Regions from separate parts of the Shewanella sp. SM68 genome, predicted to be linked through region 2. Evidence: predicted binding sites of a transcription regulator. Region 2 holds the regulator's gene; each other region holds the start of a gene.
What was found. Region 2 encodes ArgR, which controls arginine synthesis, uptake and breakdown. Its sites were predicted from a motif close to ANTGAATANNTATTCANT; they were not measured.

Region 1 (7,055 bases), on a different contig from region 2:
ACCTTGCAGACATAAACGATCGGCAACCTCGTCGACACGGCGGCGACTGCTACAGTAAATAATCCCGTTAGTGCCATTTTGCTGGGTTAAAAAATGCCGTAACTGATTCGCAGCATTGAGCTTTTCCGCCACTGTGTAGCGAATATTGGGCCGATCGAAACTCGAAAGTAAACGGAACGGGTCAATCCCAAGTCGCTCGCAAATACTCTGCCGAGTCGCCTGATCCGCCGTTGCCGTCAGCGCCATCATGGGCACATAGGGGAAGAGTTGTTTTAGCTGGCCAAGCGCCGCATATTCAGGGCGAAAATCATGGCCCCACTGACTGATACAGTGCGCCTCATCGATGGCAAACATCGCCAACTGCAACGACTGCATACGCTCAATAAAATCAGCGGTTAATAAGCGCTCAGGTGACACATAAAGTAGTTTTAACTCACCGTGGCGCAGCTGCCTTAATACTTCGGCGCTCTGCTCTCGCGGCAATGAAGAATTGAGATAAGCCGCTGCAACACCGGTTTGCAACAAGCTATCGACTTGATCTTTCATCAAAGAAATCAATGGAGATACGACAATAGTGATGCCATTCATCAGCAACGCGGGGAGTTGATAGCAAAGACTCTTACCGCCGCCCGTTGGCATGATCACTAAGCAATCTTGCCCGCCACAGACACGTTCTATCACCTCCCGCTGACCGTCCCTAAAGTCACGGTAACCAAACACCTGTGCGAGGCGTTGCGAGAGCGGATCATCATGCGTGTCGAGTACGAGCTTTTCCATGGATCTTCTATGTCAAAAGTGAGGGGGCCTATTCTATACCCAAACTAGTTCAAAATGCAGGATTCAACGGTAATTTAAAGCGTTTTAGACGAGGCCATTCACCACGATTGCAGCTATTTTAACCCTAGTGGGCTAAGCCAAAAATAACGAACGCGGGGTAAAATACTTTAAAAACTGCCGAAACTGTGTCGTCATTTTAGCGACGGAGTTGCATTAGCCGTAAGCTTCACTGTAGATTAATTGCTCTAAGCCGCACTTTGTTTATCTCAGTGTTGATAACAAATCCAATTACGCCTAATACCGTCACTCAGTGACAAGGACCCCAAAATGACCAGCCCAATCCAAGCCGAAGCTTTGAGAAGAGTCGCAGCAGTATTTGATCAACATGTCCCTTTCCATAATCTACTCGGACTCGATATCAAGCGTTATGACATTGATGGCGTCGAAGTCGTGATCAACATGAAGCCTGAGCTGATTGGCAATATCCACCAGCAAATCCTCCACGGCGGTGTGACAGCAACGGTACTCGATGTGGTTGGCGGACTCACGGCCTTTGCAGGACTGGTCGCCAGTCGTGATGATTGGACGGTCGAAGAGCTGCAGCAACGCCTGCAAACCCTAGGGACAATTGATATGCGCGTCGATTATCTGCGGCCGGGACGCGGCCTCACCTTTACGGGCACGGGCAGCGTCATTCGTGCGGGTAATCGAGTTTCAGTATGCCGCATGGAACTACATAATGAGCAAGGCACCCATATCGCTTTTGGAACAGGGACTTATATGGTGGGTTAGGCGGTTAAATTTAGATGTGTATTACTGCCTTAGGGCTCAAAATTGACTAAGGTAAACGTCTTGATCAACAGGATGTTTACTCACTTTAATCGCCCATTCAATCTATTGCGGAGATATTCTGTAACGAAAAGAACACGGCGATACCCTTGAGTCAGCGGTCAGACACACCTACAATCGCCACCTTGTTGTTCTTCGAAGATGTCTCATGCCAAATCTTGAATACCGCAAAGGGATCCTACTTGCCGTCAGTGCTTACTGTATGTGGGGTTTTGCGCCTTTATATTTCAAATTACTCAACCATGTTTCCGCCACCGAAATTTTGCTCCATCGAGTGATTTGGTCATTCGTGTTTATGCTGATCATTATGCAGTTTATCGGCGGTTTTTCTCGCTTACGCTTACTGTTTAAACAGCCTAAACAGTTGATGGTTCTCACCATTACTTCCATATTGATCGCGGGAAACTGGCTACTATTTATCTGGGCGGTAAATAACGATCACATGCTCGATGCCAGCCTAGGTTACTTCATCAATCCTTTACTCAACGTTTTACTCGGTATGTTATTTCTAGGCGAAAGGTTGCGTAAACTGCAATGGTTTGCGGTTTCACTCGCCAGCGCTGGCGTATTGATCCAGTTAATCTCTTTTGGCTCGATTCCCATCGTCTCACTGGCACTCGCGGGCACCTTTGGTTTCTATGCACTGCTGCGAAAAAAGGTCAATGTGGATGCTAAGGCCGGATTATTGGTCGAAACCGCAGTGTTATTACCGGTAGCGCTGATTTATCTCGTCGCAACCTTAGACACTGCCACGGCGAGCATGCTGACTAACGATTGGCAATTGAATCTGATGTTAATGGCGGCTGGGATAGTGACTACCATTCCTTTGCTGTGTTTTGCAGGGGCAGCGGTACGTATTCCATTGTCTATGCTCGGCTTTTTCCAATATATTGGCCCGAGTATTATGTTCATCCTCGCGGTGAGTCTGTTCAATGAGCCCTTCGATGCCGAAAAAGGCGTGACCTTCGGCTTTATCTGGAGCGCGCTGCTCGTCTTTACCTTAGATATGGCCTATAAACGCAAAACGGCGTAAACATTATCACGCCGATAAACACAGTGGCAGAAGTGATGACATATGATGATTACTTCTGTAACTGTGCTAAAAACTCACTCCCTTGCGGTACTGTAAGTAATAAACTGTAGCCTTTAGTCGTTGGCACTAACACTAACTGCGATTTATCTGTTATCACCAAAAATGCCCTGCCTTTCCCTTGTAGATTAAACCAGCCCAATTGAAATCCTGGCATGCCTATACCGTTGGTTTTAAAGCTCGGCGTTAAATCTGCCTCTTGTTGCAAATCGACTATGCGTGCCTCGGCGGGCAATAAATCCGCGCGGGATAACTGCACTTTATAGAAGGGAACATCAACTGTGAGCTCTGTATCGGTTAACACTAATTCGGCACGATTCGATTGATAGAAGACCCAAGAAAATCCGCCCATCATCACCAGCAATATACCTAAACTCGCTGACTTCGCTATCTTAGGCATATTTTTTAGCCATAACATCAGCAAGATACCCGCTAAACCGAGCAATAAGACGATAAAGCTGAAGATAGAGGTTTGGGTTAAAGGGGCGAGTTCAAAAAATTGAGGACTCATTGGCAGTATCTCCCGTGCAGTGAAGTCTTAATCTGCCAACAAAGACATATTATGTCAATAAAAATGCCAGCGCTAATATGAGTACTAGGCTGGCATTGATTGGATTGATTTAGAACGGCTTAAAGATCGAGCGCGAGAATTTTTGAGCGGCGTTGATAGTTATACAACTGCTTTTTCTTCTGCGGCAATGCTTCAACATCTTCAATCACAAAACCATGCTCTAAGAACCAGTGAATGCTCCGAGTTGTCAATGCAAACAAGCGTGAATAACCACGGTTTCTAGCCTGATTGATAATGTTCTTCAGCAGTAAGCTCCCTCTGTCGGCATCGCGATAATCGGGATGCACCACTAAACAAGCAAACTCACCCGCATTGTCCTCTTCAAAAGGATAGAGCGCAGCGCAACCAATCACTAAACCATCACGTTCAATCAACATGAACTGTTCGATTTCAATCTCAAGCTGCTCACGACTACGACGCACCAGAATGCCTTGTTCCTCCAATGGACGGATAAGGTTCAACACACCGCCAATATCGGCGATTGACGCACAGCGTAAACGCTCAGCACTCTCAGTGACGATTTGTGTACCAATCCCTTCGCGGGAAAACAGTTCCTGCAACAAGGCGCCATCTTCGAGGTAGCTGACTAAGTGACAACGTGGCACACCATTGCGGCAAGCATCGATACTGGCTTTGAGAAACGCCATAGTACCAACACAAGCAGAACCTTGCTCGGCCAGCTTGTTCATGATGTTTTGCGCATCATTTGGCATCAACTCGGCAATCACATCGCCATTTCGATCGAGAATACCGTTCTGTGAGCTAAAGCCGATCATCTTGTCTGCTTTGAGCTTAATCGCCACTTGAGTCGCGATTTCCTCGGCGGTGAGATTAAAACTTTCACCAGTAACCGAAGCCGCAATCGGCCCCATCAATACGATACAGTGATTATCTAACTGACGTTTTAAGCCTTGCACATCAATACGACGCACTTTGCCACTCAGACAAAAGTCCACACCATTATCCACACCCAGTGGTTGAGCAATCACAAAGTTGCCGCTCACTAAGTTAATTTGCGCACCTTGCATCGGCGTATTACTTAAACTCATGGATAAACGCGCTGTGATATCAAATTGCAGTGCACCCGCAACTTGCTTAATCACTTTGAGCGAATCTTCATCCGTGATACGCACACCGTCGTGGTAGGCAGGCGCAATACCGTTGGCGGCTAATGCAGCATCAATCTGCGGCCTAGCGCCATATACCAACACCACTTTGATCCCTAAACTGTGCAGCAGGGCGACATCATTTAAGATGGCGCGGAATTGATTTTGAGCCAAAGCTTCACCGCCAAGCATGACCACAAAAGTTTTACCTCTGTGAGCATTAACATAGGGGGCAGAGTGACGAAATCCATCAACCAGTTCAGTGGTACGCACGCGTTATTTACACCTCATTTTTGAGCTGGCAGCGTCACTATGACATGCCAGGAATGAATCGATAACTTTCGCGTATGGTATTGCATTTTAATTCACATATAAAGAATTTATTCTCACTAAAGTGCAGCTTTAATGATTTAAAGTGCTTAGAACTGCACTATTTTATATTTTCAGCAAGTGTTCACACTTTTTTAACTTCACAGGGGATGATTCAGCGGCTTAAGTTTGCGAGGCAATTATCTCAACTTGATGACTAGCCACTAAAAAAATGCAAAAAAAAGCCCCTTAAATAAGGGGCTTTTCTCGAAACACTAACCAAGGATTACTTGATTTTGGCTTCTTTGTAGATAACGTGCTGACGAATAACTGGATCAAATTTTTTGATTTCCATTTTTTCAGGCATGTTACGCTTGTTTTTTTCAGTTGTGTAGAAGTGACCAGTCTTAGCTGTAGAAACTAATTTGATCTTCTCACGATTACCTTTAGCTTTAGCCATGATCTATTATACCTTCTCGCCACGGGCACGAAGTTCAGCAACAACAACTTCGATACCTTTTTTGTCGATCAGACGGATACCTTTAGTAGATACACGTAACTGTACGAAACGCTTTTCTTCTTCTAACCAAAAACGGTGGTTTTGTAGGTTAGGTAAAAAACGACGACGGGTCGCGTTTTTTGCATGCGAACGGTTGTTACCAACCATCGGCTTCTTGCCAGTAACTTGGCATACTCTTGACATGTCAATCTTCTCCAAAAACAATTTTAACGCTCGAGCATTAATGTGCCTCGTATGGCCGTCGCCCGAGGCACAAAGAGGGCGCATTTTATACACGATCACAGAGTGAAGATCAAGTGTTAGATTAATTAATCCAGCCTCGTTCTGCAAAAGAAACTATCTCTCGATCACCTACAACCATATGGTCCAACAAGGATACGTCTATGGTTGCTAACGCATTTTTTAATCGCTCAGTTATTCGTCGGTCAGCCTGACTGGGCTCGGCAATACCAGACGGATGATTATGACAAACTATAACTGCTGCGGCCTTTTTCTCCAGCACTAAGCTCACCACTTCACGTGGATACACTGAGGCTGAGTCTATTGTGCCGCGGAATAATTCGACAAATTGAATCACTCTATGCTGGCTATCCAGCAGTAAAACTGCGAACACTTCATAGGAGCGATCGGCCAATTGTCGCATTAAATAGTCCCGAGTTAAATCGGGATTTGTCAAAACCTGACCTCTTTGCAGATTTTCCTGCGCTACACGCCGCGCTAATTCGGCCGCAGCTTGAAGCTGGGCGTATTTTACAGGTCCTACGCCCGGAAGTCGACACACCTGATTTCTTGGGGCACAGAGCAGGTTTCTGAGGCCGCCAAACTCGCAAATAAGCGACCTAGCAAGGTCAACCGCGTTTAATCCGGCTAAACCGTTACGCAGCAATACTGCCAGTAATTCAGCATCCGAGAGATGCGCAGCTCCTTTTTGTAACAGTTTATCTCTGGGACCTTCGCCCTCAGGCCAATCTTTAATCCCCATGTGACCTCCCTGTCATCTCACATATTTTCACTTTACTGAGTATGGACGAGATTTTTTGAACTGGGATAGTCACTAAAATTCACCACTTTGTGATATTGTTGCCGGCATTATTTCTATCTCGGATGATGTCTGTGAGTCTGACAAATAAAAACGTCCTGCTGGGCATTGGCGGCGGTATTGCGGCCTATAAAAGTGCTGATTTAGTACGCCGCTTGAAGGAGCGAGGCTTTGATGTGCGCGTGGTGATGAGCCAAAGTGCGATGGAATTTATCACGCCTCTGACGCTGCAAGCGTTGTCTGGACATCCAGTGGCATCTAGCTTGCTCGACCCCGCAGCAGAAGCAGCCATGGGTCATATAGAACTCGCTCGTTGGGCAGATCTCGTCATCATCGCCCCTGCAACCGCAAACCTATTGGCGCGGATTAATGCAGGCATGGCCGATGAGCTAATCACCACCACGTGTCTTGCCACTGAGGCACCTATCGCCCTGTGTCCGGCAATGAATCAGCAGATGTACCGTAATCTGGCTACACAAGCGAATTTAACTAGCCTCGCATCACGTGGTTTTACACTTTGGGGCCCCGCCAGTGGCAGTCAGGCCTGTGGTGAAGTCGGCCCTGGACGCATGCTCGAACCGCTAGAAATTGCCGAGCTAGCCAGTGATTTTTTTGCAACAAAAGAAGTCTCTGCGCAGCCTCTTGCAGGCCAGTCGGTGCTTATTACCGCCGGACCAACCCGTGAAGCAATTGATCCCGTCAGATACATTTCAAATCACAGTTCTGGAAAAATGGGCTTTGCACTGGCCAAAGCCGCGGCAGATATGGGGGCAACAGTCACCTTAGTCTCAGGC
Region 2 (7,055 bases):
CATGTGATTTGTGGCCGTCATGGGGATCTCATTCAAGCTTTGGCATAACACTAAGGCATGTAAACATAAAAGATGTAAACATCAATGCTATGCACTCAAAAACACCAGTGCTATGGACTCAAAGGCAGGTTTGCCCACCTTTGACATCTAACGAAGCCACTACTGTGTTAACTTATTGAACATTAAACAACTGCGGTAAATTAATGCACAACCGCAGTATCGTCAGCCTCGCCATGGGGAAGCTCAGGACCAAACTCCGAGTAACACATGATGGCTGCAATACGTACAAACTCGAGTAATTCAGTGTAAGCGGCTTCGGATTCTTCATCGTCAGCAACATCAAATTCCACTTGGGCAATTTCCGCCAAGTCTTTGATCACTTCACGTACTTCTGCCGAAGCTTGATTCAGTTTCGGCTGAATAATCGCCATGCCAGTCAAAAAACTCTGGGTCCACAGGGACAAGGCTTCAACACGTTGGCTGAGCGGCTCTTCTTCTTCGGGCAACAGCGGCATGAAACCAAATTCAAAATCCACTAAACGCGTCACTGAATCGTTAAACAAATCACACACTAATTGGTGCAACTGCGCTGGCAAAGGTTGACCATCGTTCATCAGGTCGAATAAAGGCTTGATCCAAGTGTCGCCAGTTTGCTCTACACCACCGCAGATTAAACCGACTAAAGCACCGTGAACTTCTACCGGATGCTGGCCGATTTCAGCCGCATCTAAGGCGAGTTTTAAGCTGTCGATACGTAACGAAGGAGGGGTTGCCATATCAGATCCCAATAAGATTTTTCCAGCAGCAATGCTAGCAGAGATAAAGACTTGAACCAATACTGAATCCCAATAATGGCGAAATCGGCCACGCCCTGATAAAAAACTATCCAACTGCTCACACAAACAGCAAACAAAACCGTCAAAGACCAATCCATTTGCGGCTTACCTTGCACTTTTAAGATCAGCCCTATATAGTCCGCCCTAAGAGGCTAACGAAAGGATCACCCGCGACATGAGTAACAGTGCTGTTGAAATTACCCTACTTGGGCGCACCTACTCTATCGCTTGCCCGAAAGGTCAAGAGGATGCCTTACGTACGGTAGCGTTGGGAGTTGAACAACAACTCAGTGCGTTAAAAACCCGAACCAATAGCCTAAGCCGTGAAGAAATTGCGATCATGGCGGCGCTGAATATTGGACACGAGTTGTTCCAAGAAAAGCAAAAAAATAAGCACTACATGCAACAGATGGACGACAGGATCAGCTTGCTGCAGTCGACCCTCGAAAGTGCCTTAGTTGAGCGTTCAACTAAATAGATTTAAACTGTGCACCTTAGTGATTTAACACTCATTGAGTTAAACCAACTGACGCACAGTGAATGGCTAAACTGGCTTATTTAAATAAACCAATGCTTTAGCGATTCAATACCGTTTTGCTCCCTGGGATGCATGCCAACTGGTAATGTCCCTGTGCCGATAATTTTTATCTCAGGGTGAATGCTTTACTGACATTGTGCATGCTCGGCTTGTACCGAGAAGCCTTAGGAGGTAATCATTTACCCGCCTTGAACCTACGGTTCAAGGGCTACACCGGTAGCGGCATTCTGGGGAGCATCTTAATTCTATGTCTACATCTTCCAAACTTTCTCATTTGAATACCCAAAGCGACACAGCGCACCTTGCCGTAAAAGTCGCTGATGCCGTAGATGTCGCAAACTATGCGGCAAATATCGCACTCCATACAAAAGAAAGCCGCAATCTGTTACGCAAAGCCATTCGCACCGCCCGTAAATCTCTCTCCGAAATAGAACAAACCCAAGCAAGTTTAAACGCCTGCCAGCGAATGCTCGATGCATTGCAGGCCAACAAAGCGCAACATGTGGCATTATATCTCACCCATGATGGCGAACTCGCCACGCCACCGCTGATCGCTGCGCTGTGGCAAATGGGCATAAACACCTATCTGCCTAGGTTACATCCCTTCAATGCCGGACAATTATTATTCCTGCATTACACCGCAGACACCCCCATGCAACCCAATCAATTCGGCATCTTAGAACCTAAATTAGATGTGCGCGCCATTATCCCAGTGACAGAGTTAGATGTTGTTATCACACCATTAGTGGCTTTTGATTTAATGGGAAATCGTATGGGCATGGGCGGCGGCTATTACGATAGGACGCTGGCAAACTGGCAGCTTAAAGGTAAACCTTTGCCTATGGGTTACGCCCACGACTGTCAGCAAGTGACGAGTTTACCCTGCGAGTATTGGGATGTGCCTTTGCCATTTATCATCACTCCAAGTCGGGTACTGACATTTTGAAAAAGAAGGATCTAGAAACTAGAATCTAGAGCCATGCCGTGGCGTTCTAGAGCCTTCTCTACCTTAAATGCCGGCCACCATCGACATTATGGCAACGACCGGTGACGTAGCGGCTATTCAGCAGATATTCCACTAAGTCGATAATTTCCTCATTCCCCGCCTCTTTCGGCAACAGCGCTTTGGCTAAGGTTTTTTGCTGATAGGCAGCATCATCACCCACATTAAATAGGATCATCGCTGGCGCAATCGAATTCACTTTGACCTCGGGCGCAAACTTGGCGGCAAAGGATAGCGTCATATTGTGCAGCGCAGCTTTACTGGCGGCATAGGCAATATGCTTCTGACTGCCCTTCTCTGCCACATAGTCAGTAATATGAATCACATCACTGCCGCCGATTTCATCGCCAGCACCCGCACGTAGCTGCGCCTCTAAGGCCAAGTTCAACTGATAGGGTACGCTCACATGCACTTGCATCATGCGCTGCAGCACTTGGCTCGGCGCAAAAGTGGTACTCTTTAAAGACTCATTCTTTGTAAGCACAGGATCAGGCAGCCAGTCCGAGGCATTGTGAATAATGGTGCGAACTTGAGGCTGTTGAGTTAACTCATCAATTAAGGATTGCACTTGGGCATCGTCATAAAAATCGCAGGGATACAGAGTCGCACCTAAGGCGTTCAGCTCATCAATGCTAGCGTAATGGCTGCGATAAGTACCAATCACGCGCTGACCTTGGGCGAGAAAATGTTTGGCTAAGGCGTAACCTATGCGTTTACCCACGCCTGTAATTATGATGGGAGATGTCATACCTATCCTTTTGAGTCGTTATTTGTCAGGCTTTACCTTGTTCACTTAAAAATCAGCAATCAAGTTAAACTGATTAATAACCAAGATGTTACTGCACTCATTTGAATTTAACCTAACAAAAAGCCAAATGAGGGGCTGATCAGTTCTACAATCGCTTCGATCTAAAACCCTTTCTTCTGCGTATAGGGTAGAAGAAAACCAAGCTTGAGTACTCACTTCAAGTATTGTGATCAAGTCATCAGAGGTAATACCGATGGAACTGCGGATTTTTTACGATGGGAATTGTCCATTATGTAGCGCCGAAATGCGTCAACTGAAAGCGCGCGATCCGAAGAACTTGATTGCGCTTGAGGATTTAAATGCGCCAGACTTTAGTGAGCGCTTCAGCCATATCAATAAAGACTACGCCAATACGATTCTCCATGGCGAAACCGCAACGGGCGAAGTGTTACTCGGGTTAGATGTCACTTGTAAAGCGTGGGCACTGACAGGGACGCGCGCCTGGATCCAACTGTTACGCCTGCCCGTGATTAAAACTGTGGCCGATTGGTGCTATCTCAGATTCGCAAAACACAGATACCGCATCTCCTATTTACTGACGGGCAAAGCCCGCTGCGATGATAACTGAGCGCCGCTGATCGACTGAATTCGCTTGGTAAAATGTAAAACCCAGGCATAAAAAAACGGAGCTCATGGCTCCGTTTTTAATTCGGCATAATCTAAAAAGATTATCCGAAATATTATTTAACGAAATCAACGCCTAGTTTGATATCGCCTTTCAGCGTATCTAACATAGAATCACGAGCGTTAGCTTCGAATGCACTCACTTCACCGTAAGGCAGTACTTTTTCAATACCGTTTTTGCCTAACAGCACAGGTTGTGCGAAGAATTCAGCATGCTCGCTGCCGCCGTCAACATAGGCGCATTCAACTATGTTAGCTTCGCCTTGCAGACCACGAACCAGAGACAGACCGAAACGGCAAGCCGCTTGACCCATAGACAGAGTCGCGCTACCGCCACCGGCTTTAGCTTCAACCACTTCTGTACCCGCGTTTTGGATGCGAGTCGTCAAACTTGCCACTTCTTCGTCAGTGAAAGTCGCGCCTTCAACTTGAGACAGTAATGGCAGAATGGTCACGCCGCTGTGGCCGCCGATCACATTCACTTTAACGTCAGCAACGTTCAGGCCTTTTAATTCGGCGATGAAGGTTTCAGAGCGGATCACGTCTAATGTCGTGATACCGAACAGACGGTTCTTATCATAAACACCCGCTTTTTTCATCACTTCTGCAGCGATAGCCACAGTCGTGTTAACTGGGTTAGTGATAATGCCAACCAAAGCCGTAGGGCAAGTTGCCGCTACTTTTTCGATCAGGTTGCGAACGATACCGGCATTGATATTGAACAGATCTGAACGATCCATACCAGGCTTACGTGCAACACCAGCAGAAATTAGAACAACGTCAGCACCCACTAGGGCAGGCGTTGGATCTTCACCAGCAAAACCTTTGATTTCAACAGCAGTTGGAATGTGGCTCAAGTCAACCGCAACACCCGGAGTTACCGGTGCGATATCATATAGAGACAATTGTGAACCCGCAGGCAATTGAGTTTTTAACAGTAGGGCAAGAGCCTGGCCGATACCACCAGCAGCACCAAGTACAGCAACTTTCATAGTTATCTCCGTTATTTCTCGGATATGTGTGACATGGATCTAATTTGCGTTGGCGTCACATTACTGGAATGTCACAACAATTTCAATTATCCCTTAGTCGTGGGACAAAAGAATTCCGGAATAACGTAGAAGCAATGTAGAACAATTACTCAAATTGGGATTTTTACGCCCCCAGCAAACACTTAGCCACTGGGACTTAGTGAATTTTTATTCAACCAATCTGGTTATTTGTTGACAATTTTTCTAAAAATATTCAAAATGGGCCTGTTTTTTTGAATAACGAATAATAATATTATGCAAACGACCAAGAATCAGGATGACCTTGTTAGAATTTTTAAGTCGATTTTAAAAGAAGAGCGCTTTGGCTCTCAGAGTGAAATCGTCACCGCCTTGCAAGCTGAAGGCTTTGGTAATATTAACCAATCAAAAGTGTCACGCATGCTCAGCAAGTTCGGCGCAGTGCGGACTCGCAACGCTAAGCAAGAGATGGTGTATTGCTTACCAGCCGAATTAGGCGTACCCACCGCGGGTAGCCCACTGAAGAATTTGGTACTCGACGTCGATCACAATCAAGCTATGATCGTCGTGCGAACTAGCCCAGGTGCCGCGCAGCTGATTGCCCGTTTATTGGATTCTATTGGTAAACCAGAAGGCATTTTGGGTACGATTGCCGGTGATGACACTATCTTTATTTGCCCATCGAGCATCCAAGATATCGCCGATACCTTAGAAACCATCAAATCTTTATTCAATTACGCAGAATAAAAAAACAGGTCAGTGAGCTGACCTGTTCTATTTTATCTGTACATTTTGAAGTGCAATATAGCGCTGGTTATTTGGCCATTGTCCCGATTACGTTACACATTCCAGCACAATATCTAACTCACAATATCTAACTCAACTATAACGATATCAGTAAGCCACACTGATGCGCTGGTTTGGGTGAGCGCCCTTTTCGGCTTCATCTACCATGGCTTTTGCGTAATCAGTTACAGAGATACGGCTTTGACCATTAGCATCGGTAAAGAAACTGTCGCCACCAAGACGGTACGGGCTTTCACTCTCACCGGGATAAATCTCAGCCGCTGGGCTCACAAAGGTCCAATTGATTGCCGTTTGCGCCGCACGGAATACCTTCAAGGCTTCACCCTGAGCTAACGCCTCATCTTTATATACTGCGGGGAAGTCTGGGCTAGAGACCAGCGTCACACCCGGCGCCACTTCTAAACTCCCAGCACCACCGACCCACAATAAACGTGGCACGTTAGCGTTAGGCAGCACATCCAGTAAATGCTGAACCGTACTCGCCACTAGACCATGATTTTGTTGGGCGCGGCCACCAACGGCGGCAATCACGACATCTACGCCAGCAAAGGTATCGGCGACCAATGGCTGCTCTAAATCCACGGCACGTACTACTACGTCAGCCACGGATAACTTGCTTGGGTCACGCACTAACGCTATCACTTTATGTCCACGACTCTGTGCTTCTTTTAAAATTGCACCACCGATCCAACCCGTTGCACCTAAAATTGCGATTTTCATTTCATTGTCTCACTCAGATGATTTACATTGGATCCAGTTTACTTGCAGTTTTTCACCTAATAAACATCAATAATTGAGCATGATTGTTTCAATATAGGATACTAATGTGGATAAAATTGCCGCTATACGCAGTTTCGTCGAAGTCGCAAACTGTGGCAGCTTTACCAAAGCTGCCGAACATTTAGACCTCAGCCGCCTGCAGGTTTCCCGTCATATTCAAGAAGTGGAGCAGTGGTTGAGTTTACGCTTATTACACCGCACCACGCGCAGCGCCAGCTTGACTTTGCAGGGTGAGGAAGCGCTACAATTTTGCCAGCGGATCTTAAGTGAAGTTGCTGCCATGGAGAGTCGTGCCCACAGCCATAACAGTGAACTGGTAGGCAGTATTCGTATCGCTACGCCTATTGGCCTTGGGCAGCACAGTCTGTTTGATGTCGTTGATCGCTTTATTAAAATTCATCCTAAGGTCAACATTCAACTGGTGATGTCGGACAGTTTTGCGCAATTGGTAGATGAGCGAGTCGACGTGGCGCTACGTTATACCGAGCAACCCGATGAGAATCTCATAGCTCGGCGTTTGATGACCATAGATGCAGTACTTTGCGCGGCGCCGAGCTATCTTGATAGCGCAACGCCACTCCTCGAACCCATTGATCTACTGGCCCACAACTGCCTCATACACTCAGCGCAACAAAACTGGCCTTTTCTA
Region 3 (7,055 bases), on a different contig from region 2:
CGCGGCGTTGTTTAAGTCGCTTAAGGTTTCAAATAGCGGTACCACGCGCATTGGGTGCGAACAGCCCGTTTCTTTGAGCAAGAGTAAAACCGTTAAGACATCCGATGGCTTACCCGCCATCGAAATCACATAGGATCCAAGTGCTTTAGCCGGATGTTTAGCAATCAAACGACAGGTATTAAGCACTTCGGCCACATCGGCTGAGGGTTGCCAGTTACCTGGGATCAGTGGACGACGGTTGCTGAGTTCGCGTAATAGGAAAGCTTGTTTCTCGGTTTCATCCCAATGGTTGAAATCACCCATGCCGAGATAGCGAGTTAATTCGGCGAGCACATCGCTGTGACGGCTGGCGTCTTGGCGAATGTCGAGTCTGAGCATGTGAATGCCAAAACAGGCGAGGCGACGGAGAATATCAAGCAATAAACCGTTGGCGATTAAGCGCATACCGCAGTCGGTCAAACTCTTATAAAGCATTTCTAACGGCGCTTTGAGATCGCTTTCTTGCCAAATCAGGCTCGACTTATCGACTTCAGGATTGTGGCCTTCAATGCGCGCATTTAAATAATCTATGGTATCGCGCAGTCTTTGACGAATGGAGCGCAACACGTGGCGGTAAGGTTCGCAGCTGTTATTGGTATAAGCCTTTAACTCATCATTGGCTTCTTCCATCGATAGTTCACCGACCAGTAGGACTATGTCTTTTAAGAATAATCTGGCGGCAGCATGGCGGTTACGGTCGAGCACCTCTTGGGTGACTTTTGCGGTAACAAACGGGTTGCCATCGCGATCGCCGCCCATCCAGCTTGAAAAGCGCACTGGCGCGATATCAATCGGTAATTGCTGCCCTGTGCGTTGCTGCACTCGGTCGTTAAGTTGTCTTAAGAAGTCAGGCACCGCATGCCAGAGTGACTCTTCAATGGTGGATAATCCCCAGCGGGCTTCATCCACTGGAGTGGGGCGCTCGCGGCGGATCTCATTGGTGTGCCATATTTGCGCGATTAATTGGCGCAGGCGCAGATTGATCTGTTGACGTTCTCTATCCGACAGTTGGTCGTTTTCTTGCTCTGTTAAGCAGTCGACAATGGCGGCGTATTTTTGGATCAGGGTGCGACGGGAAATTTCAGTGGGGTGCGCTGTTAGCACCAGATCGATATCCAGTGTTTTTAGACAGTCGAGCATTTTAGCTTGGTCGACACGACCATTGAGCATGCGGCCTAGGAGTTGTTCCACTGGGTCTGGTACGCAGACAAGTTCGTCGCAATTACGACTGATAGTATGAAATTGCTCGGATAAGTTAGCTAAGTTAAGAAATTGGTTAAAAGCTTTTGCAAAAGGGACTAATTCTTCGTCTGGCAAAGCTGTCAGTAACTCGAGCATTTGCTCTCTGGCGGCTTGATCGCCTCGGCGTGAGTCTTTGGCAAGCTTACGGATCTGTTCAACCTTCTCAAGAAAAGAGTCCCCAAGATGGGTACGCATAGTATCGCCAAGGATTTGGCCTAACATACTCACGTTCGATCTTAATGACGCATACATATCTGTCATATTGTCTGCCGCGTTTACTGACATAGTTACTCCGAATAGAAAAACATAAAAATCCGCTGTGCATTTAGCCCGTTAGCACAATACCTATCACTTGGGGCTATGGTCAACAGCAGAACTTATAACTTATACGACTGGCTTATCCGATATGCAACCAATCACGGTATTTGATGAAGAATATTCAATAGAAATGCGAAGTCACGCAATATTTTTTGATGATTAGTGCAAGTGAATATGAAGTGCATCATTTTATGCTTTGCAGACATGTATCTTAGCTGTTAATGAAAAGGACTGATTTTGACTCATGTTGACCCTGGATAACTGTGTTATTAACGAGTTAGCTGAATGGGAACTGTGTCTTCGATATCCTAATTTGAGCTTAAAAGATGAAAATAAATTAAAAATATATATTCACATATATTGCATAAGTAGATCTTTGTGGTAGTCTAGCCATCAGTTGAGATAAGTCACCCCCTGTGACCTGTAGAGTGAATATCATGATGCACAGTATTAGCCTGACAGTGAATAAAATAACGACCTATTACGATTTCCTGCGACGATAGTCTTGTCATCATAGATATGCGCGGTTGCGTGTAAGCTATTCATCTACTCTTTAAGTTTCTTTGATTCGGTTAATAAGACAAAAACATGAAAAATATCGCCATTATTGGTGCCAGTGGTTACACAGGCGCGCAACTGACCGCTTTAATCCATGCAGAAGCAGATCTGACGATTCAGGGTTTGTATGTTTCTGAAAACAGTTTAGATAAAGGTAAACCTTTAGCGGATTTGTATCCTAGCTATAGCCATATCGTATTAACGCTGTCGCCATTGTCCGATGAAGCTAAGGCAAAAATCGTTGCCGAAGCGGATGCCGTGGTGCTCGCGACTGAGCACTCGGTGAGCCTGCATTTAGCGGCTTGGTTTTATAGCCAAGGGTTAGCGGTATTCGATTTAAGCGGTGCTTATCGTTTTAGCGATGTGGCGCAATATCCGAAGTGGTATGGCTTTGAGCATGAATATCCTGAAGTTTTAGCCAAAGCCGTGTATGGCCTTGCCGAATGGAATGCTAAAGAAATCGCTGCGACTAAGATGATTGCCGTGCCAGGTTGTTACCCGACCGCATCATTGACAGCGTTAAAACCGCTAGCGAGTTTACTGACATCGGCTTATCCGGTTATCAATGCCGTGAGCGGCGTAACAGGGGCGGGCCGTAAAGCGCAGTTACACACCAGTTTTTGTGAAGTGAGCCTGACACCTTACGGCGTATTAGGCCACAGACATCAACCCGAGATCGCCACTCAGCTTGGCCAAGAAGTGATATTTACACCGCACCTTGGTAACTTTAAGCGTGGCATTTTAGCGACCATTACCGTACAGCTAAAACCAGGTACTACGACTGCCGATGTGGCCGCGGCCTATAGCGTGTATGACAAGGCGCCATTGGTCACCGTGAAGCACAATCAGTTCCCGAAAGTAGACGATGTGGTGCTGACACCTAACTGTCACTTAGGTTGGAAGTTTGATGAGAATAGCGGTTACTTAGTGGTAGCCAGTGCCATCGATAACTTGATGAAAGGTGCTGCCAGCCAAGCGCTGCAATGCATAAAGATTCATTTTAACCTTTAATTGTTCATCCTTATTTAAGAGAGTCGTCAAGATGTCTACAAACAACTCAGTATTAGTGCTTAAAGTGGGCGGCGCGCTGCTGCAATGTGAAATGGGGATGGCGCGATTGATGGATACGGCTGCGGCTATGTTAGCCAATGGTCAGCAAGTGTTGATGGTGCATGGCGGCGGCTGTCTGGTGGATGAGCAGCTAGCAGCGAATGGTATGGAAACCGTCAAGTTAGAAGGTTTGCGTGTGACTCCGCCCGAGCAAATGCCGATTATTGCCGGCGCACTTGCGGGTACTTCGAACAAAATTCTTCAAGGCGCAGCGACTAAGGCTGGCATTGTGAGTGTGGGCATGAGCCTCGCCGATGGCAATACTGTTTCGGCTAAGATTAAAGATGAGCGTTTAGGCCTAGTGGGCGAAGTCACGCCAAACGATGGCACTTATCTTAAGTTTATCCTCGCCCAAGGTTGGATGCCGATTTGTAGCTCTATCGCCATGATGGACGATGGCCAAATGCTTAACGTCAATGCTGATCAAGCTGCGACGGCCTTAGCCAAATTAGTGGGCGGCAAGTTAGTGCTACTGTCGGATGTTTCTGGGGTGCTCGATGGTAAAGGCCAGCTCATCCACAGTTTAAATGGCAAGCAGATAGCAGACCTTGTTAAGCAAGGTGTGATCGAAAAAGGAATGAAGGTCAAAGTTGAAGCTGCGCTCGAAGTCGCACAGTGGATGGGGCAGGCGGTACAAGTTGCCTCGTGGCGTGATGCAAGCCAATTAATCGCATTAGCAAAAGGTGAAGCCGTAGGAACACAAATCCAACCATAAGTGGAGTAGGTTATGAAGCATTTACTATCGATAAAAGACTTAACCCAGAAGCAGTTACAGGATCTAATTGCCTTGGCAAAAACGATTAAAGCCAATCCGGCTGAGTATCGTCATGCGCTGGATGGCAAGAGTGTGGTGATGTTATTTGAAAAGCCCTCACTCAGAACACGCGTTAGCTTTGATATCGGTATTAATAAGCTCGGGGGCCACTGTTTATACCTAGACCAGCAAAATGGTGAACTGGGAAAACGGGAATCGGTTGCTGACTTTGCTTCTAACCTGTCATGTTGGGCCGACGCAATTGTGGCGAGAACCTATTCACACACCACTATCGAACAATTAGCCGAGTTCGGCTCAGTGCCCGTGATCAATGCGCTGTCGGATCTTTATCATCCTTGCCAAGCCTTAGCTGACTTTTTAACACTGGCAGAGCAGTTTGAGGATGTCAGTAAAGCTAAATTAGCTTATGTTGGTGATGGTAATAATGTCACTAACTCGCTGATGTACTGTGCGGCTATTCTCGGTGCCACCATGACAGTGATCTGCCCAGCGGGTCACTTTCCTGATGGCTACGTAGTGGCAGAAGTGCAAGAGCTCGCCAAACGATATGGCGGCAAGATAGTGCTGACTTCAGATATCGATGCGATTGAAGGTCACGACGCTATTTATACTGATACTTGGATTTCAATGGGCGATCCAACGCCTTTGTCTGATATCAAAGCGAAGTTTGCACCATACCAAGTAAACAAAGCTTTGATGGCGAAAGCGGGCGCTAACTTCTTTATGCATTGTTTGCCCGCCCACCGTGGTGTAGAAGTAACAGATGAAGTGATGGACGGTGCAGGATCCTTAATTCTGCAACAAGCCGAAAATCGGATGCATGCCCAAAATGCGGTACTGGTAACCTTATTTAGTTAAATTAACCCTGTTTAGCAGCCTGTTTTCTCCTTAAGAGAAACGAGTCATAGGAATTTAAGATGTCTATCGAGATAAAAAATACTGGCGTGAAAAAAGTGGTTTTAGCCTATTCAGGTGGTCTAGATACCTCGGCCATTATTCCTTGGTTAAAAGAAAACTACGATAACTGTGAAATCATCGCATTCTGCGCCGACGTTGGCCAAGGCGAAGAAGAGCTGGTTGGCTTGATTGAAAAAGCTTTAGCTTCAGGTGCTTCTGAATGTCATATCGTCGATCTAAAAGAAGAATTCGTTAAAGACTATATTTACCCAACGATTGCGAGCGGTGCGATTTACGAAGGCACTTATTTACTCGGTACGTCAATGGCGCGTCCTATTATTGCCAAAGCGCAGGTTGAAGTGGCTCGTAAAGTGGGCGCCGATGCTCTGTGTCACGGTTGTACCGGCAAAGGTAACGACCAAGTGCGTTTCGAAGGTTGCTTCGCCGCATTAGCACCTGATTTAAAAGTGATTGCACCATGGCGTGAATGGACTATGCAGAGCCGTGAAGATCTGCTGGCCTATTTAGCTGAACGTGACATCAAGACGTCAGCGTCAGCGACTAAAATCTATAGCCGTGATGCCAACGCTTTCCATATTTCCCATGAAGGTGGTGAGTTAGAAGATCCATGGAACGAGCCAAGCAAAGGCGTATGGACACTGACTGCCGATCCTGAAGATGCACCGAACAAGCCTGAATATGTGTCGCTAGAAGTAGAACATGGCCGTATTACTAAAGTGAATGGTGAAGCCCTAACGCCTTATGCTGCACTGATGACATTAAACGCGATTGCTGCGCCACACGGTGTGGGTCGTATCGACATCACTGAAAACCGTTTAGTCGGCATGAAGTCTCGTGGCTGTTATGAAACACCCGGCGGCACTGTGATGTTCGCAGCACTACGTGCGATTGAAGAGCTTGTACTCGACAAGACTAGCCGTAACTGGCGTGAGCAAGTCGCCGCACAAATGGCGCATTTAGTGTATGACGGCCGTTGGTTCACACCACTGTGTAAGTCACTGTTGGCAGCATCTGAGTCATTGGCTGAGTCAGTTAATGGTGAAGTTGTGGTAAAACTCTATAAAGGCCAAGCGAGCGCAGTGAAGAAACGTTCACCCAACAGCTTGTACTCTGAAGCGTTTGCCACCTTCGGTGAAGATCAAGTTTACGATCAAAAGCATGCAGAAGGCTTTATCCGCCTGTACTCATTAGCGAGCCGCATCCGCGCACTCAACGCTAATGACGTTAAGGGTAAGTAATAGGTCGTGTAAAAGGGCGCCTAGCGCCCTTTTTTGTTTTTAGGTTTTGATTTAGTTTTTGATTCAGATGAGTCGATTTTAAATAAGCAGTGAGTAAGGGGAGTTAGCATGGCTTTATGGGGTGGAAGATTTCAGGGCGAAACGAGCGCGCTATTCAAATTATTCAACGATTCGTTGCCTGTGGATTATCGCTTGTTCGAACAGGATGTGGTCGGCTCCATTGCTTGGGCGGATGCGATTGCCAGCGTGGGAATTATCACAGCCACAGAATGCAGTGACTTGAAAAAAGCGCTTAATGACTTACTGGTGGAAGTACAGGGCGATCCGGCGATTATTCTCGCCTCGGGCGCTGAAGATATTCACAGTTTCGTCGAGTCGGCCTTGATTGCCAAAGTGGGCGATCTCGGTAAGAAATTGCACACCGGTCGTAGCCGTAACGATCAAGTTGCCACCGATTTAAAGCTTTGGTGTCAATCCGAAGGCAAAGCATTACTCGCGCGCCTTCAAGGTTTACATGCTGAATTACTGGCGTTGGCTGAGCGTGAATTTGATGCGGTAATGCCGGGTTATACTCACTTGCAGCGCGCGCAACCTGTGACATTTGGCCACTGGTGTTTAGCGTATGTGGAAATGACTGAGCGGGATATCAGCCGTTTAAGCGATGCGTTAACCCGCGCTAATACCTGTCCTTTAGGTTCTGGAGCATTAGCAGGCACAGCTTATAAGATGGATCGACATGCTCTGGCCGCGGCGCTGAATTTTGCCTCGCCAACGCTGAATAGCTTAGATAGTGTATCAGACAGAGATCACGTGGTAGAGCTTTGTTCAACCGCATCGATCAGCATGATGCACTTAAG

Region 1: the regulator ArgR is predicted to act here: its motif matches at 4,746-4,763, upstream of argA (amino-acid N-acetyltransferase).
Region 3: the regulator ArgR is predicted to act here: its motif matches at 1,938-1,955, upstream of argC (N-acetyl-gamma-glutamyl-phosphate reductase).

The regions. Positions count from the first base shown of each region.
Region 1 is NZ_JAKKRU010000011.1:34,927-41,981, forward strand. Features, by position in the region: gene recQ (DNA helicase RecQ) at 1-777, opposite strand, end outside; gene L5M40_RS16970 (thioesterase family protein) at 1,105-1,569, shown strand; gene rarD (EamA family transporter RarD) at 1,775-2,659, shown strand; gene L5M40_RS16980 (PH domain-containing protein) at 2,709-3,227, opposite strand; gene argA (amino-acid N-acetyltransferase) at 3,347-4,666, opposite strand; gene rpmG (50S ribosomal protein L33) at 4,989-5,162, opposite strand; gene rpmB (50S ribosomal protein L28) at 5,169-5,405, opposite strand; gene radC (RadC family protein) at 5,527-6,204, opposite strand; gene coaBC (bifunctional phosphopantothenoylcysteine decarboxylase/phosphopantothenate--cysteine ligase CoaBC) at 6,327-7,055, shown strand, end outside.
Region 2 is NZ_JAKKRU010000002.1:379,302-386,356, forward strand. Features, by position in the region: gene ubiH (2-octaprenyl-6-methoxyphenyl hydroxylase) at 1-21, opposite strand, end outside; gene L5M40_RS04740 (UPF0149 family protein) at 201-776, opposite strand; gene L5M40_RS04745 (cell division protein ZapA) at 1,012-1,314, shown strand; RNA gene ssrS (6S RNA) at 1,432-1,612, shown strand; gene L5M40_RS04755 (5-formyltetrahydrofolate cyclo-ligase) at 1,622-2,320, shown strand; gene folM (dihydromonapterin reductase) at 2,379-3,125, opposite strand; gene L5M40_RS04765 (thiol-disulfide oxidoreductase DCC family protein) at 3,379-3,753, shown strand; gene mdh (malate dehydrogenase) at 3,866-4,801, opposite strand; gene argR (transcriptional regulator ArgR) at 5,096-5,566, shown strand; gene L5M40_RS04780 (NAD(P)-dependent oxidoreductase) at 5,714-6,346, opposite strand; gene L5M40_RS04785 (LysR family transcriptional regulator) at 6,453-7,055, shown strand, end outside.
Region 3 is NZ_JAKKRU010000012.1:133,649-140,703, reverse strand. Features, by position in the region: gene ppc (phosphoenolpyruvate carboxylase) at 1-1,566, opposite strand, end outside; gene argC (N-acetyl-gamma-glutamyl-phosphate reductase) at 2,188-3,168, shown strand; gene argB (acetylglutamate kinase) at 3,200-3,982, shown strand; gene L5M40_RS18320 (ornithine carbamoyltransferase) at 3,995-4,900, shown strand; gene L5M40_RS18315 (argininosuccinate synthase) at 4,960-6,198, shown strand; gene argH (argininosuccinate lyase) at 6,307-7,055, shown strand, end outside.